Regions from separate parts of the Mesorhizobium sp. WSM4847 genome, predicted to be linked through region 2. Evidence: predicted binding sites of a transcription regulator. Region 2 holds the regulator's gene; the other holds the start of a gene.

Region 1 (7,178 bases), on a different contig from region 2:
GGGCAAAAGAGCCTGAACGGTTCCGATTCGATCCCACCCATCAAATGCCGGGACTAAACAGCTAGAAAGCCGACCTTTTCATCCAGCCGACCGCCTTGCGCCAGAAGCTGGCCTCCGTGATTTCATGTCCAAATATCGCGTTTCAGATCGGATACCTGAAGAACGCCGTTGGCGAGGGTAGCGACGGCATCGACAACGATGGACACAGCGATCGACATCGACACAGGGCGGCTTCGGCCGCCACGTTTGATGGCAACGGATGACGTTCAGGGCTCGTTGCACGGCGGCGACGAGCCCGACACGATGTCGCAGGCGAATCCACGCGACGGGCAGCAAGGGCCGTCCCGACTCTATGTTCCCTTCACGATCCTCGGCTTAATTGGTCGGCGGGATTGAGCCGCACTCTCAAGGGGCAAGGCCAGCCGCTTCTCGTCTTCGATGGCGCGATCGACTGCCTCGATTTCCTCTTGGAGTTCCTTTAGCTTGGCTCCGTAGCTGGAGCCGTCGCTGTCCCCGATCTGAAAGCCGCTTGCCCGCATTGCGTCGCGGGTATGGTGCACGTTACGGACTCCTTCGCGTCGAGTCGCGACCAGGATTTCCCTGAACTCTCCAAGACGTTCAACGTGATTTCGAGTCATTGCGTTCTCCTATTTCGTCGTCATCGGCGCTGACGGCGATTCAGCACGGCTAAAACTTACGGCGCAGAAGGTTTAAGCGACTCTAAGAGATACGCTCGACAAAACATGAATGCGGAAGCTCAAATTTGACCGTCTTGCAATAAAGTGGAGCGCGGGAGGCGGCGTTCATCCATTGTGCGGTAGCCTTCCGGGCTCAGGAAGAACTTCGACGCGCATCGGATGCTCTCCGCGCACCAGAAGCGGCGCTGGCCCCTGGTCGAGACGCCCGAGCCGGATCAGGCCGCGCGACCACCGATAGGGACCATGAAACATCGCAAGATTGCCCCAAGGGGCGTAGTAGCAAAGATCGCCAACCGCCTCGTTCCTGAAGCGACCGCCGCCTTCCGGCGCAATCGACGCTCAGCCATACAATCAAGCAGCTCGAAGCGCGCATGGGCATCCGCCTGCTGACCCGCACCACGCGCAACGTCGCAAGACGATCGCGGGCGAACGGCTGCTGCAGACAATTGCGCCGCGCATCGCCGAAATCGACGACGAGATCGCGGCGCTGACGGCGCTCCGCGACAAGCCGTCAGGCTCGATCAGGCTGACCCTGTCCGACCATGCACTCGAAAGCGTGGTCTGGCCTAAGCTCAAGCCGGTGCTTGTCGCCTATCCCGATATCAGCGTCGAACTGATCCTGGACAGCACCTTCCGCAACATCGTTGAGGAAGGCTTCGACGCCGGCGTCCGGATTGGAGAGAGCGTTGAGAAGGATATGATCGCGGTGCGCATCGGTCCCGACTGGCGTCTGGTCGCCATTGCTTCGCCTGCCTATCTCGCCGCGCATGGTGTGCCCGGGCACCCGCAAGAACTGATTCGGCATCTCTGTATCAACATGCGTCATGAAAGCGCCGGCGGCCTTTATGCCTGGGAGTTCGAGAAGGATGGGCAGGCGCTCCGCGTTCGAGTGAACGGTCAACTGACCTTCAATAATACTTATGCCATGATTGATGCCGCGGCCAGTGGATACGGCATCGCCTACGTCCCGGAGAACATCGTCGAGCAGCACATCGCACGTGGCAAACTGGTTCAGCTTCTGGACGATTGGTCGCCGTTCTTTGAAGGCTATTTCCTCTACTATCCGAGCCGTCGTCAAAATCTTCTCGCGTTCAAGGTCATCGTCGATGCGCTACGACATCGGAATTGAAGCGAGGGGATCTAAACCGTGCGATTGGCTCACGCCCTATTAGGACGCAGCGGAACCGTTTCTGGTTTGTTCACATTTCGCTGGCATCGCTGTCCGCCACGGGTAAACTTGGCGGATGGGGGAAACGATTCGCATCATCGGCATCGATCCGGGGCTGAGGCGCACCGGTTGGGGCATCGTCGAAAGCCTCGGCAACTCGCTGCGCTTCGTCGCCTCCGGCACCGTGCGTTCCGACGACAAGGCGACGCTGGCGACACGGCTTTGCCAGTTGCATGACGGACTTGCCGAGATCCTGCATGCCGCCATGCCGCACGAAGCAGCGGTTGAGCAGACCTTCGTCAACAAGGATGCGGCCGCGACGCTGAAGCTCGGCCAGGCGCGCGGCATCGCCATGCTGGTGCCGGCGCTGGCCGGCCTGGTCGTTGCCGAATATGCGCCCAACGCCGTCAAGAAGGCGGTGATCGGCGTCGGTCATGGCGACAAGAAGCAGATCCACATGATGGTCAAGGTGCTGATGCCGAAGGCGACGTTCGACACCGACGATGCCGCCGACGCGCTGGCCATTGCCATCTGCCACGCGCATCACCGGCAGAGTGTTGTCTATAGGTTGGCGGCGCTGGCATGAGGGACCACACATGATCGGCAAGCTAAAAGGCACGCTGGACGAGGTCGACGAGGATTTCTGCATCATCGACGTGCACGGCGTCGGCTATGTCGTCCACTGCTCGACGCGCACGCTGGCCGGCTTGCCGGCCTCCGGTGAGGCGGTGGTGCTGTTCATCGAGACCTATGTGCGCGAGGACATGTTGAGGCTGTACGGTTTTCAGTCGGTTCTGGAGCGCGAATGGTTCCGGCTGCTGATGAGCAATGTGCAGGGCGTCGGCGCCAAGGTGGCGCTGGCCATCCTGTCGACGCTGGCGCCGGCCGAACTCGCCAATGCCATCGCGCTGCGTGATATTGCCATGGTCAGCCGCGCGCCCGGCGTCGGCAAGAAGGTGGCCGAGCGCATCGTCACCGAACTGAAGAACAAGGCGCCGGCCTTTGCGGGCGCTGCCTCCGGCACCATCGGCCTGAAGCAGGAGCTTGGCGAAGGCGTCGCGCCGGCGCCGATCAGCGACGCCGTCTCGGCGCTGGTCAATCTCGGCTATTCGCGCGATACCGCCGCGAATGCGGTGGCGGCGGCGCTGAAAAGCGCCGGCGAGGACGCGGATGCGTCGAAGCTGATCCGCTTCGGGCTGAAGGAACTGGCGCGGTGAGTCTGCGCTTGTCCCGTTCTCTGCCCTGTGCAAGGAAGGCGGCATGAGCCTTTCGCCACGCCTCATTGCTCCCGACAAGCGCGGCGAAGATGCCGAGCAGACCTTGCGGCCGCAGACGCTCGGCGATTTCGTCGGCCAGGCGGCGGTGCGGGCCAATCTCAAAGTGTTTATCGAGGCCGCCAAGGGCCGCAGCGAGGCGCTCGACCATGTGCTGTTCGTCGGGCCGCCCGGCCTCGGCAAGACGACGCTGGCGCAGATCATGGCACGCGAGCTCGGCGTCAATTTCCGCTCGACCTCCGGTCCGGTCATCGCCAAGGCCGGCGATCTCGCAGCACTGCTCACCAATCTCGAAGACCGCGACGTGCTGTTCATCGACGAGATCCACCGGCTCAACCCGGCGGTCGAGGAAATCCTCTATCCGGCGATGGAGGATTTCCAGCTCGACCTGATCATCGGCGAAGGGCCGGCGGCGCGTTCGGTCAAGATCGATCTTGCCCGCTTCACACTGGTCGCCGCCACCACCCGGCTCGGCCTTTTGACCAATCCGCTGCGCGACCGTTTCGGCATTCCGGTCCGCCTCAATTTCTACTCGGTCGAGGAACTGGAGCAGATCGTGCGGCGCGGCGCCCGCATCCTTGCCATGCCGCTCGGAGACGATGGCGCGCTTGAGATCGCGCGGCGCGCGCGCGGCACGCCGCGCATCGCCGGCCGGCTGTTGCGCCGCGTGCGTGATTTTGCCTCCGTCGCCGGCGACGGTCACGTCGACCGCCAGATCGCCGACGAGGCGCTGACGCGGCTCGAGGTCGATGCGCTCGGCCTCGACGCGCTCGACCGCCGCTATCTCTCGATGATCGCGCGGAATTTTGGCGGCGGGCCGGTCGGCATCGAGACCATCGCGGCAGGGCTTTCCGAGCCGCGCGACGCCATCGAGGACATCATCGAGCCCTATCTGATCCAGCAGGGTTTTATTCAGCGCACACCGCGCGGCCGCGTGCTGACCGCCAATGCCTGGCGGCATCTCGGCCTCGATGCGCCGAAGGACCTGGCGCAGCAGCAGATCAGCCTGTTCCAGGAAGAGTAGCGTCGGCGCGGCGTTGCGGCCTTCTTTGCTGCGCAAAATCTCCTAATCCTGGTCAGCTTGCCGGCGCATTTGCGGGCTCTAACGCTTCGCTGTGGGACCGTCGGTTCCACGAACGAAGGGGTTGAGCGATGATCACCAGACGCGGCTTCCTGCGCCTCATCGGCGGTTCCTTCCTATCCGCCGTGTCGCTCAATGCTTATGCGGTTGGCCTCGAGCCGATGCTGCTGACACATGTAAAGCGCTATTCACTGACCCCGCCAAACTGGACTGCAGGATTGCGGCTTCGCGTCGTCGCTCTCGCCGATATTCATGCCTGTCGGCCATGGATGACGCCGGAGCGGATCAGGTCACTTGCCGAACGGGCGAACAGCCTGCAGCCGGATCTGATTGTCCTGCTTGGCGACTATGCAGCCGGCACACGCCTGGTTACGGACTGGGTGGGCTCCTCCGAATGGGCGCCGGCCTTGTCAGGCCTGAAGGCGCCACTCGGCGTGTGGTCCATCCTTGGCAATCACGACTGGTGGGAGGACCTTTCCGCGCAGAAGGCCGGGTTGGGGCCGACGGTGGCGCGCCGGGCGCTCGAGAGCGCCGGCATACCGGTCCTGGAAAACGATGTGGTGCGCCTGGAAAAAGACGGGCATGGCTTCTGGGTCGCCGGACTTGCCGACCAACTTGCGCTGCGGCCGGGCAAGGCCTGGGGCCGCAGCAGGTTCAAAGGACTGGACGATCTGCACGGCACGCTGGCAAAGGTAAGCGACAAGGCCCCTGTTATCCTGCTGGCACATGAGCCGGACATTTTCCCGAAGGTCCCGCCACGGGTATCGTTGACCCTTTCGGGTCATACCCATGGCGGACAGGTGCGGTTGCTCGGCTATTCTCCGGTCGTGCCGTCCCGCTTCGGCAACCGTTTTGCCTATGGCCATGTCGTGGAGGAGAACTGTAACCTGATCGTCTCCGGAGGCCTCGGTTTCAGCATCCTGCCGGTGCGTTTCGGGATGCGCCCAGAGATTCTTTCGATCGACCTGGGTTCAGCACTTCAATGAAGTGACCTGATCGCGTCCATCACATCCGGCTCGGCCTTGTCGCCATCAAAAGCGTCTACGATGCCGAAGGCGCCGCCATAGCTCCAGACCGACCATGCGAAGCCATGGGCTTCGGCGCGCGCGATCATGTCCCTGACATAAGCGGCACGGTATTCGGCCGGCATCACGTAGGGATTGCCGTATTCCTGGCGGATCATGCCGAATTCGCCGAGCGTGATGTTCTCCGGCTTTATCCCGTTGGCCTTTGCCCAGGCCTCGACCCTGGTGAACGGCGCCTCCATCGTCTCGCGCAGCTCCTCGTCCGTGTCCAGGCTGGCGACCTGCTCGTCGAGATAGGCAAGCAGGCCGCTCTGGCGCGCCCATGGCGCCTCGGCCTTGATCCTTGCGCGGATCGTATCGAGCGCAGCATCCAGCTGGGCGCGCGGGACGGCGCTGAGCGGATAGGGCAGGCCGGTGACATAGGGGATGAAGTCGCCGGCCCAGGTCGCGCCCTGATGGGTCAGCAGGAACGGGTCGTAGGAGTGAAAGGTCCAGATGATGTTGTCGTCGGGGATCGCCTTCGGATCGATCTTTGCCAGCGATACCGCCTTGGAATAGCAGGCGCCGGTCAGGATCAGGGTGAGCCTGGTGGCTGACGAACGCGCCGCCGCGAACAGTTTCTGCTGGCGCTCCGGCCACAGGCCGGTGCCGTCGGCGTCGCAGTCGATGACCGGCTCGTTCATCGGCTCGAAAGCGACTTGGCGCGGATCCTCATCGGCCAGCGTGCGCGCCATCTTGCGCACCATTTCGACATAGGCGTCGAACATTTGTGGATCGTGCATCACCTCGCCCATGCCGATCTTGCGGCTGCTGCCGCTGGGGATCAGGTGCATGTCGACGATCACCTTCAAGCCGGCGCGGTTGATCATGCGCACCGAGGCCAGCACGCTGGCATAGAGCTCGTCGCGCAGCGCCAGCGTCTCGCCGGACAGGAACGGCGACGGATCGACGGGCATGCGCAGGAAATCGAAGCCGGCGCTCTTCAGCGCCTTGAGGTCGTCGTCGTTGAGGAATTTGCGCCATTCCGGATAGGGCAGGATTGCCCGCCGGTCGCCCCATTTGTCCTCGCCCGGCCATGTCGTCCATTGGTCGAGATTGAGGCCGCGCTTCATCATAAAGCTCGCCGCCTGGCCCGGCGGCACCAGCGCGGCCAGCGCAAGCAGCGCTGCCATCGAGGTCTTGATCATCGCCGTCAACAGTGCCATCGGGTTCATGCGCCAAGTTAATGCGTGTCGCCCAAAACTGTGCAGCGGTTTTGCGACAACGACGCGCGCCCGCAAACATCACCTGAAGCGCGTCGCGCTTTAGGTGCCCGGCCAGGCCAAGAAAGGAAAGCGCGATGGACGATCATGGTGAATCGGCGGCGCTCTGCGCCGGGCTTTCCGGCGCGCTGACCGAATTCGGCCACCGGCTGATGGCGCGGGTCTACTATGCCGACACCGATTTCTCCGGCGTCGTCTATCACGCGCGCTATCTCGAATTCTTCGAGCGCGGCCGTTCCGATTATCTCAGGCTTGCCGGCGTCCACCACACCGAGCTTGCCGACGGCAAGCACGGCGAAAGAATAATCTGGGTGGTGCGGCGCATGGAGATCGACTTTCGCGGCTCCGCCCGCATGGACGATGTCTTGACCATCGAGACGCGCACCGAGGACATTTCGGGCGCCCGCATCTTTATGGCGCAGCAGCTGAAGCGCGGCGGCGAGGTGCTGGTCGAGGCGCGGGTCGAGGCGGCGATCATCGGCGAGAACGGCCGGCCAAGGCGCTTTCCGAAGGAATGGATCGCAACCTTCATGCCCAAGACAAATCGATAGTTCAAATCGGCAAGTTACCGATCCCAATGATCCGCTGACGATGCCAGGCGGCTCGCCCAAGGCGCGGCAATGCGCCGCGCTGTGCGTCCTAACCCATCCTTAACCATAACAGTTCATGA
Region 2 (7,178 bases):
GGTGTTCGATGCCGAACCCGGTACCGAGAATCCCGACCTCACCACTGCCAAAAACGGCTTCGTGTTCTACGAGGTGGATTCGGTCACGCCGGCCCGCGACCGCACGCTGGATGAAGTCCGCCAGAAGGTGGTGGCCGACTGGACCGCGGCGGAAACGACCAAGCGGCTCTCCGCAAAAGCGCAGGAGCTCGAAAAGCGTCTCGAGGCCGGCACTACGCTCGACGTGATCGCGAGCGAGCTCAAGCTTGAGAAGCAGACCAAGCGCGGCGTCAAGCGCGGGGCGGACGACGCCGATTTCGGCAAGGAAGGGGCGGCTGCGATGTTCGGCGAAGGCGAAGGCGGGACCGGATTGATCCCCTCGCCCACCGGCGACGGACAGATCCTGTTCAGGATTGCCGAAGTGTTCGAGCCTGCCGGAGCCGACGCCAGCTCGGTGCCGGACGACGAGCAGAAATCGTTCACCGCCGGCATGTCCGACGACCTTCTCGACCAGTTGGTGGCGCAGCTGCAGACGCAATATGACGTTCGCATCGACCAAACCGCCGTTGCCCAAGCCCTGACCAGATGAGCGCGCTCAAGACCCATATCGCCAAGGTCGCCGCTGGCAGCTCCCTTTCCTTCGAGGAAGCGCGCGATGCCTTCGACATCATCATGTCGGGCGACGCTACGCCCGGCCAGATCGGCGGCTTCCTGATGGCGCTGCGCGTGCGCGGCGAGACTGTGAGCGAGATTTCCGGCGCCGTCGCCACCATGCGCGCCAAGATGCTGCGCGTCGACGCGCCGGCTGGCGCCATCGACATCGTCGGCACCGGCGGCGACAATTCGCACAGCGTCAACATCTCGACCGCATCCGCGTTCGTCATCGCCGCCTGCGGCGTGCCGGTGGCCAAGCACGGCAATCGCGGACTGTCCTCGCAGACCGGCGCCGCCGACGTGCTGACCGCGCTTGGCGTCAAGCTCGACATCCCGCCGGAAACGATCGGCCGCTGCATCCACGACGCAGGCGTCGGCTTCATGTTCGCACCGGCGCATCATCCGGCGATGAAGCATGTCGGCCCGATCCGCGCCGAGCTCGGCACCCGCACAATCTTCAACCTGCTTGGCCCGCTCTCCAATCCGGCTGGTGTCGTCAGGCAGATGGTTGGCGTCTTCTTGCCGGAATGGATCATGCCGGTGGCCGAGACGTTGAAGGCACTGGGCGCCGACCACGCCTGGGTCGCCCATGGCGACGGCTATGACGAGATCACCACCACCGGCGAAACCCAAGTCGCCGAACTGGTCGGCGGCGAGATCCGCAGCTTTACGCTGACCCCGGAAGCGGTCGGGCTGAAGCGGCATACCAAGGATGAGTTGCGCGGCGGCGATGCCGCCTACAACGCCCAGGCGCTGCGCGACATGCTGGGCGGCGCTGCCGGCGCCTTTCGCGATACGGTGCTGATGAACGCCGGCGCCGGATTGGTGGTGGCGGGAAAGGCGACGACGCTTGCCGATGGCATGGCGACGGCGGCGCAAGCCATCGACAGCGGCCGGGCGCTAAAGGTGCTTGACCGGCTGGTCGAGATTTCAAACGGATAGCGCCGTGTCTGATATCCTGCGCAAGATCGAAGCCTACAAGCGCGACGAGATCGCGGCGGCGAAGGCGCGGGTGCCGCTTGCCGAAATCAAGGCACGGGCGAGGGCTACCGATGCACCGCGCGGCTTTCTCTCGGCCCTTGAAGCCAAACGCAAATCCGGCAGTTTCGCGCTGATCGCCGAGATCAAGAAGGCGAGCCCGTCCAAGGGCCTGATCCGCGCCGATTTCGATCCGCCGGCGCTGGCCAGGGCCTATGCCAAAGGTGGGGCTGCCTGCCTCTCGGTGCTGACCGATGCGCCGTCTTTCCAAGGGGCGCCTGAATTCCTCACCAATGCGCGCAGCGCCGTGACATTGCCGGCTTTGCGCAAGGATTTTCTGTTCGAGCCCTATCAGGTGTTCGAGGCCCGTGCGTGGGGCGCGGACGCCATCCTGATCATCATGGCGAGCGTCGATGACGCCGTGGCCAGGGAACTCGAGACGACGGCGTTCGAGCTCGGCATGGATGCGCTGGTCGAGGTGCATGACGAGGCCGAGACGGAACGCGCGCTGAAACTGTCGTCGCGGCTGATCGGCATCAACAACCGCAATCTGCGGACGTTCGAAACCAGCATCGAGACATCGGAACGGCTCGCGGCGATGGTGCCGGCCGACCGGCTGCTGGTCAGCGAGAGCGGTATTTTCTCGCACCAGGACTGCCGCAGGCTGGAACGGAGCGACATCGGCACTTTCCTCGTCGGCGAGAGCCTGATGCGGCAACAGGACGTGGCCACTGCGACGCACCTGCTTTTGATGGGCAAGGCGCCCGCCAATGCATCTTCCCGAAAGTCGGAATCGATTTTCGGAGAGCATGATGCATAGATACAAAGCGTTAGAGCGTAGTTTGTGCGTCCAAACGGACGCACGTCGCTCCAGGGTGACCTGACGATGTCGGCCGCCCTCACCCATCTTGGCGCGGAAGGCGAAGCCAATATGGTCGATGTCGGCGACAAGGCGGAGACGACCCGCACGGCAATCGCCGAAGGTCTTGTCTCGATGCGGCCCGAAACGCTGAAAATGATTCTCGACGGCGATGCCAAGAAAGGCGACGTGCTGGGTACGGCGCGCATCGCCGGCATCATGGCGGCCAAGAGGACGCATGAGCTGATCCCGCTCTGCCATCCGCTGCTGTTGACCAAGATATCGGTAGACATCGAACCTGACGCGACGCTGCCCGGCCTGAAGGTCACGGCGCTGGCCCGCGTCACCGGCAAGACCGGCGTCGAGATGGAAGCGCTGACCGCCGTCTCGGTCGCCTGCCTGACCATCTATGATATGGCCAAGGCGGTCGATCGCGGCATGGCCATCTCCGGCATCAGGCTGGTGGAAAAGACCGGCGGCAAATCCGGCGACTACAAGGCGGATGCCGAGGGGGCAGGCCAATAATGGCGCTGCTTGCGGTCGCCGAGGCGCTCGAGCACCTGCTTGCGGATGCTGCGCCCTTGCAGGCTGAAAGCGTCGCCCTGATGGATGCCGCCGACCGCGTGCTGGCGGAGCCGCTCATGGCGCTCCGCACCCAGCCGCCATTCAACGCGTCGGCCATGGACGGCTATGCCGTGCGGGCCGACGATGTCGCGTCCGTGCCCGCGAGACTTTCGGTGATCGGCATGGCGCCGGCCGGACGAGGCTTTGCCGGAACAGTCGGCGCGGCGCAGGCCGTGCGCATCTTCACCGGCGCGCCGCTTCCCGGAGGCGCCGACACCATCGTCATCCAGGAGAATGTCCGCGACCTCGGCGGCGGCATGGTCGAAGTGACCGCGCCGACGGTTGAAGGCCGCAACATCCGCCGCCTCGGGCTCGATTTCTCGCAGGGCGACATGCTGCTGGAGAAAGGCCGCCTGTTTGATCCGGCGGCATTGTCGCTGGCGGCGTCGGCCAACCACCAGCAGGTCCGCGTGGTGAAACGGCCGCTGGTCGCCATCATCGCCACCGGCGACGAATTGCTGCCGCCGGGCAGCGACCTTGGCCCCGACCAGATAATCTCCTCCAATGCCTATGGCGTCGCCGCCGCGGCCCGCTCGGTCGGCGCCAGCGCACTCGATCTCGGCATCGCCGCCGACCGCAAGGACGCGATCGCCGCGCTGGTGACAAAAGCCGTCGACGCAGGCGCGGACGTCATCGTCACGCTGGGCGGCGCCTCGGTCGGGGACCATGACCTCGTCCATGACGTGCTGACCGGCGAAGGCATGGCGCTCGATTTCTGGAAAATCGCCATGCGGCCCGGCAAGCCACTGATGTTCGGGCGGCTGGGCGCCATCCGCTGCATCGGCCTGCCTGGCAATCCGGTGGCCAGCCTGGTCTGCACGCAGCTCTTTCTGAAGCCGCTGCTGGCGCGGCTCGGCGGCCGCGCCTTCCGCCAGGACATGCGTCTGGCGCGGCTCGGCGCCGCCATGCCGGCTAACGATCTCAGGCAGGACTATGTACGCGCGGTGGTGAAGGAAGAAGCTGGCACGCTTGAGGCAACGCCGTTCAGTATCCAGGATTCCTCGATGCTCAGAATGCTGGCCGACGCCAACGGACTGGTCGTACGCGAGCCATTCGCTCCCGCAGCCGCAGCCGGCGCCGCCTGCAGCGTGCTGATGCTACGCTGAACAAAACGTCAACACATTCATTAAACTTTAAATGGTTGCGGAACACAACTGGAACAGATAGTGTTTGTTCTGGGTTTGTTTTTCTGATTCTGTTGGGGGTCGCGATGCTGACACGCAAACAACATGAACTGCTGATGTTCATCCACGAACGGCTGAAGGAAAGCGGCATTCCGCCCTCGTTCGACGAGATGAAGGAAGCGCTCGACCTCGCCTCCAAATCAGGGATCCACCGGCTGATCACGGCGCTGGAGGAACGCGGTTTCATTCGCCGCCTGCCCAACCGCGCCCGCGCGCTGGAGGTGCTGCGCCTGCCCGATTCGATCGCGCCGGGCCTCAATGCGGCGCGCAAATTCTCGCCGAGCGTCATTCAAGGCTCCCTTGGGCAGGGCGGCCTCGGACGCCAGATCAAGCCGGCGCCTTCGCGCATGCGTGCTGCCGGCAATGACGACGACGTCGTTGCCACCGTCTCCATACCGGTGATGGGCCGCATCGCTGCCGGTGTGCCGATCGACGCCATCCAGCACCAGACGCATTCGATCTCGGTGCCACCGGACATGATCACCGGCGGCACGCACTACGCGCTGGAGGTCAAGGGTGATTCGATGATCGAGGCCGGCATCTTCGACGGCGACACGGTCATCATCCGCAACGCCGAAACCGCCCAGCCTGGCGAGATCATTGTCGCTCTGGTCGACGAGGAGGAAGCGACGCTGAAACGATTCCGCCGCAAAGGTGCCTCGATCGCACTGGAAGCCGCCAATCCGGCCTACGAGACGCGCATCTTCGGGCCGGACCGGGTCAAGGTGCAGGGCAAGCTCGTCGGACTGATCCGGCGTTACTGAACGGCAGGCTTCTTGGGTTTCTCGGCCCTGCGGTATGGCGGCAGGCCCCTCGCCTCGCGCGAAAATCGCCGCTGCTCATGCCAAGGCCTGTATGGCTGTCTGACGGCAAAACGGATTTCTGCGCGCGTCTTCGCCGATAGCGGATCGAAGAAGACGGCGGCACTGCCCATGCGAGCGAGCTGCCGTTTGGTGACGACGAGAACCAGCGGGTTGCGGCAGGGTTTGTAATAGGCTGTGGCATCGTCGATGACGATCAAATCCGCAAAGGCACAGGCCGGCCGCGCGGTTTTGCGGTTGTCGGCGAGCGCGATGAGCGCGCCGGACGGATGCCGGGCCAGGCACAGGCCGGCAGTGCAGGTGAAAGGCGCTCCCGGCGGCAGGTCGGCCGGATCGGCGATGTCGAACCGCACATCTCCTTTTTCGAATGTCTCCGGCTCGACGATCGTTGTTGAAACCAGCGCATGTTTCCAGTTGTCGGTGGTGAATTCGTTCGAACGCATCCGGTTGACGGCAAGTTCGCCGCCGCCGATCGGCAGCGCCACCAGATGCGCATCCTCCGAGATCAGCACGTCGGGGGTGCGCGTCTCGGAAATCGTCAGCAGGCCGGCGAGCGCAAAGGGAAGTGCCGCAAGCCGCAGCCATGTCGTCGCCATCGTGGCGATGACTAAGGCGACCGTCACCAGCAGAACCGATTGCAACGAAATCAGGCCGACTGCATCGACCGGCGAACGCTCCGAGATCCATCCCGAAATTGCAATCATCGCCGTCAGGCCCTTGCCCATCATGTAGAGGAAAGGGCCGTCGAGGCCGAAAGGCATTGCCAAGGCGCTGAGGACGGCCAGGAACATGACGATCGTGACGATCGGCATGACGGCCAGATTGGCGAACAGGCTGAGCGGCGAGACGCGCTGGAAGTGCCAGATGGCGAAGAGCGCGGTGGCGCTGCCGGCAATGATGGAGGTCATTGCGATGGTGCCTGCCCCGGCGACGAGCTTGCGCGTGACGAAAGCGACCGGTGACCGTCGCTGTCGCGGCGCCTTGGCCTTGTCGGCACGATAGTCGGACCAACCGGCATAGGCGCCCACGAGAGCCGCAGTCGCGGCGAACGACATCTGGAAGCTTGCGCCGACCACCTCGTGCGGCGACACGACGATGACGGCGATGGCCGAAATCGCCAGGTTGCGCATGGTGAGTGCCGCCCGGTCGAACAGCACGGCGACAAGCATTACCGCCAGCATGATGAAGCTGCGTTCAGCCGCGACCACGATACCGGAAAAGATCAGATAAGCAGCGATGGAGACGAGTGCAGCAGCAGCCGCATATTTTTTGACCGGCCGGCGCGACGAAAAGTCGGGAAACAGCGCAAAGGCGCCGCGCAGCAATCCCATGACGGTGCCGGCGACAAGCGCCATGTGCAGGCCGGAAATGGAGATGATGTGGTAGATGCCGGTGCGCCGCATCGATTCGTTTATCTCTTCGGGGATGCCGGCACGCACGCCGACGATCAGCGCAGCGGCAATCTCCCCCTCGGCACCACCGATGCTGTCCCTGATATGGTCGGCGATGGTTTCGCGCGCCTTCTCGATCGACGAAGAAAGGCGTGCGGTTAACGGTGCATCTTCGGAGACGACGATCTTTGGACTGCCGAGGAAAAAGCCACTGGCACCGATGCCGGCGAAATAGCTGTCAAAGGAAAAGTCAAAGCTGTCCGGTCTGACCGGGCCAGTCGGAGGCAGAAGCCTCACATAGCCGGTTGCCACCGAGCCTGCGGTCATCTCAGCGGGAATCTTGCGTGCCGACACCCTGACACGTTCGGGTGCATAACGCAGTGTCGGCCGGGCGGTCGACATCACGTCGATGGTCAGCCTGATCCGGCCGTTCGCCATCTGGTCGAGCCTGACGACACGGCCGGTCAGCCGGGTCTGGATTTCCGAACCGAGCATCTTCGTTCCGGCGCGCCAGGTTTCAACCTTGGCGGCGAGCACACCAAGCGCGCACAGCAACGCTGCCATGAAGCACAGGTGCGTTTTGCGGCGTGAGCGCGTGACGGCCGCACACAATGCCGTAAGGACCACGACGGCGATGGGCTGGGCAAAGTCCGGTTCGACGGCAAGCGAAAAATAGACGATCACCCCG

What was found. Region 2 encodes LexA, which represses DNA repair genes until DNA is damaged. Its sites were predicted from a motif close to TGTTCNNNNTGTGTTCNG; they were not measured.
Region 1: the regulator LexA is predicted to act here: its motif matches at 1,884-1,901, upstream of ruvC (crossover junction endodeoxyribonuclease RuvC).

Annotation. Positions count from the first base shown of each region.
Region 1 is NZ_JBVVPY010000034.1:55,328-62,505, reverse strand. It holds gene AC0L28_RS31675 (hypothetical protein) at 351-638, opposite strand; partial or broken gene AC0L28_RS31670 (cyclophilin-like fold protein) at 804-1,031, opposite strand; partial or broken gene AC0L28_RS31665 (LysR family transcriptional regulator) at 1,025-1,827, shown strand; gene ruvC (crossover junction endodeoxyribonuclease RuvC) at 1,943-2,452, shown strand; gene ruvA (Holliday junction branch migration protein RuvA) at 2,463-3,083, shown strand; gene ruvB (Holliday junction branch migration DNA helicase RuvB) at 3,127-4,164, shown strand; gene AC0L28_RS31645 (metallophosphoesterase) at 4,293-5,207, shown strand; gene AC0L28_RS31640 (glycoside hydrolase family 5 protein) at 5,201-6,451, opposite strand; gene ybgC (tol-pal system-associated acyl-CoA thioesterase) at 6,586-7,059, shown strand.
Region 2 is NZ_JBVVPY010000005.1:7,045-14,222, forward strand. It holds gene AC0L28_RS08245 (SurA N-terminal domain-containing protein) at 1-568, shown strand, start outside; gene trpD (anthranilate phosphoribosyltransferase) at 565-1,575, shown strand; gene trpC (indole-3-glycerol phosphate synthase TrpC) at 1,580-2,431, shown strand; gene moaC (cyclic pyranopterin monophosphate synthase MoaC) at 2,498-2,995, shown strand; gene AC0L28_RS08265 (molybdopterin molybdotransferase MoeA) at 2,995-4,200, shown strand; gene lexA (transcriptional repressor LexA) at 4,305-5,042, shown strand; gene AC0L28_RS08275 (ComEC/Rec2 family competence protein) at 5,036-7,178, opposite strand, start outside.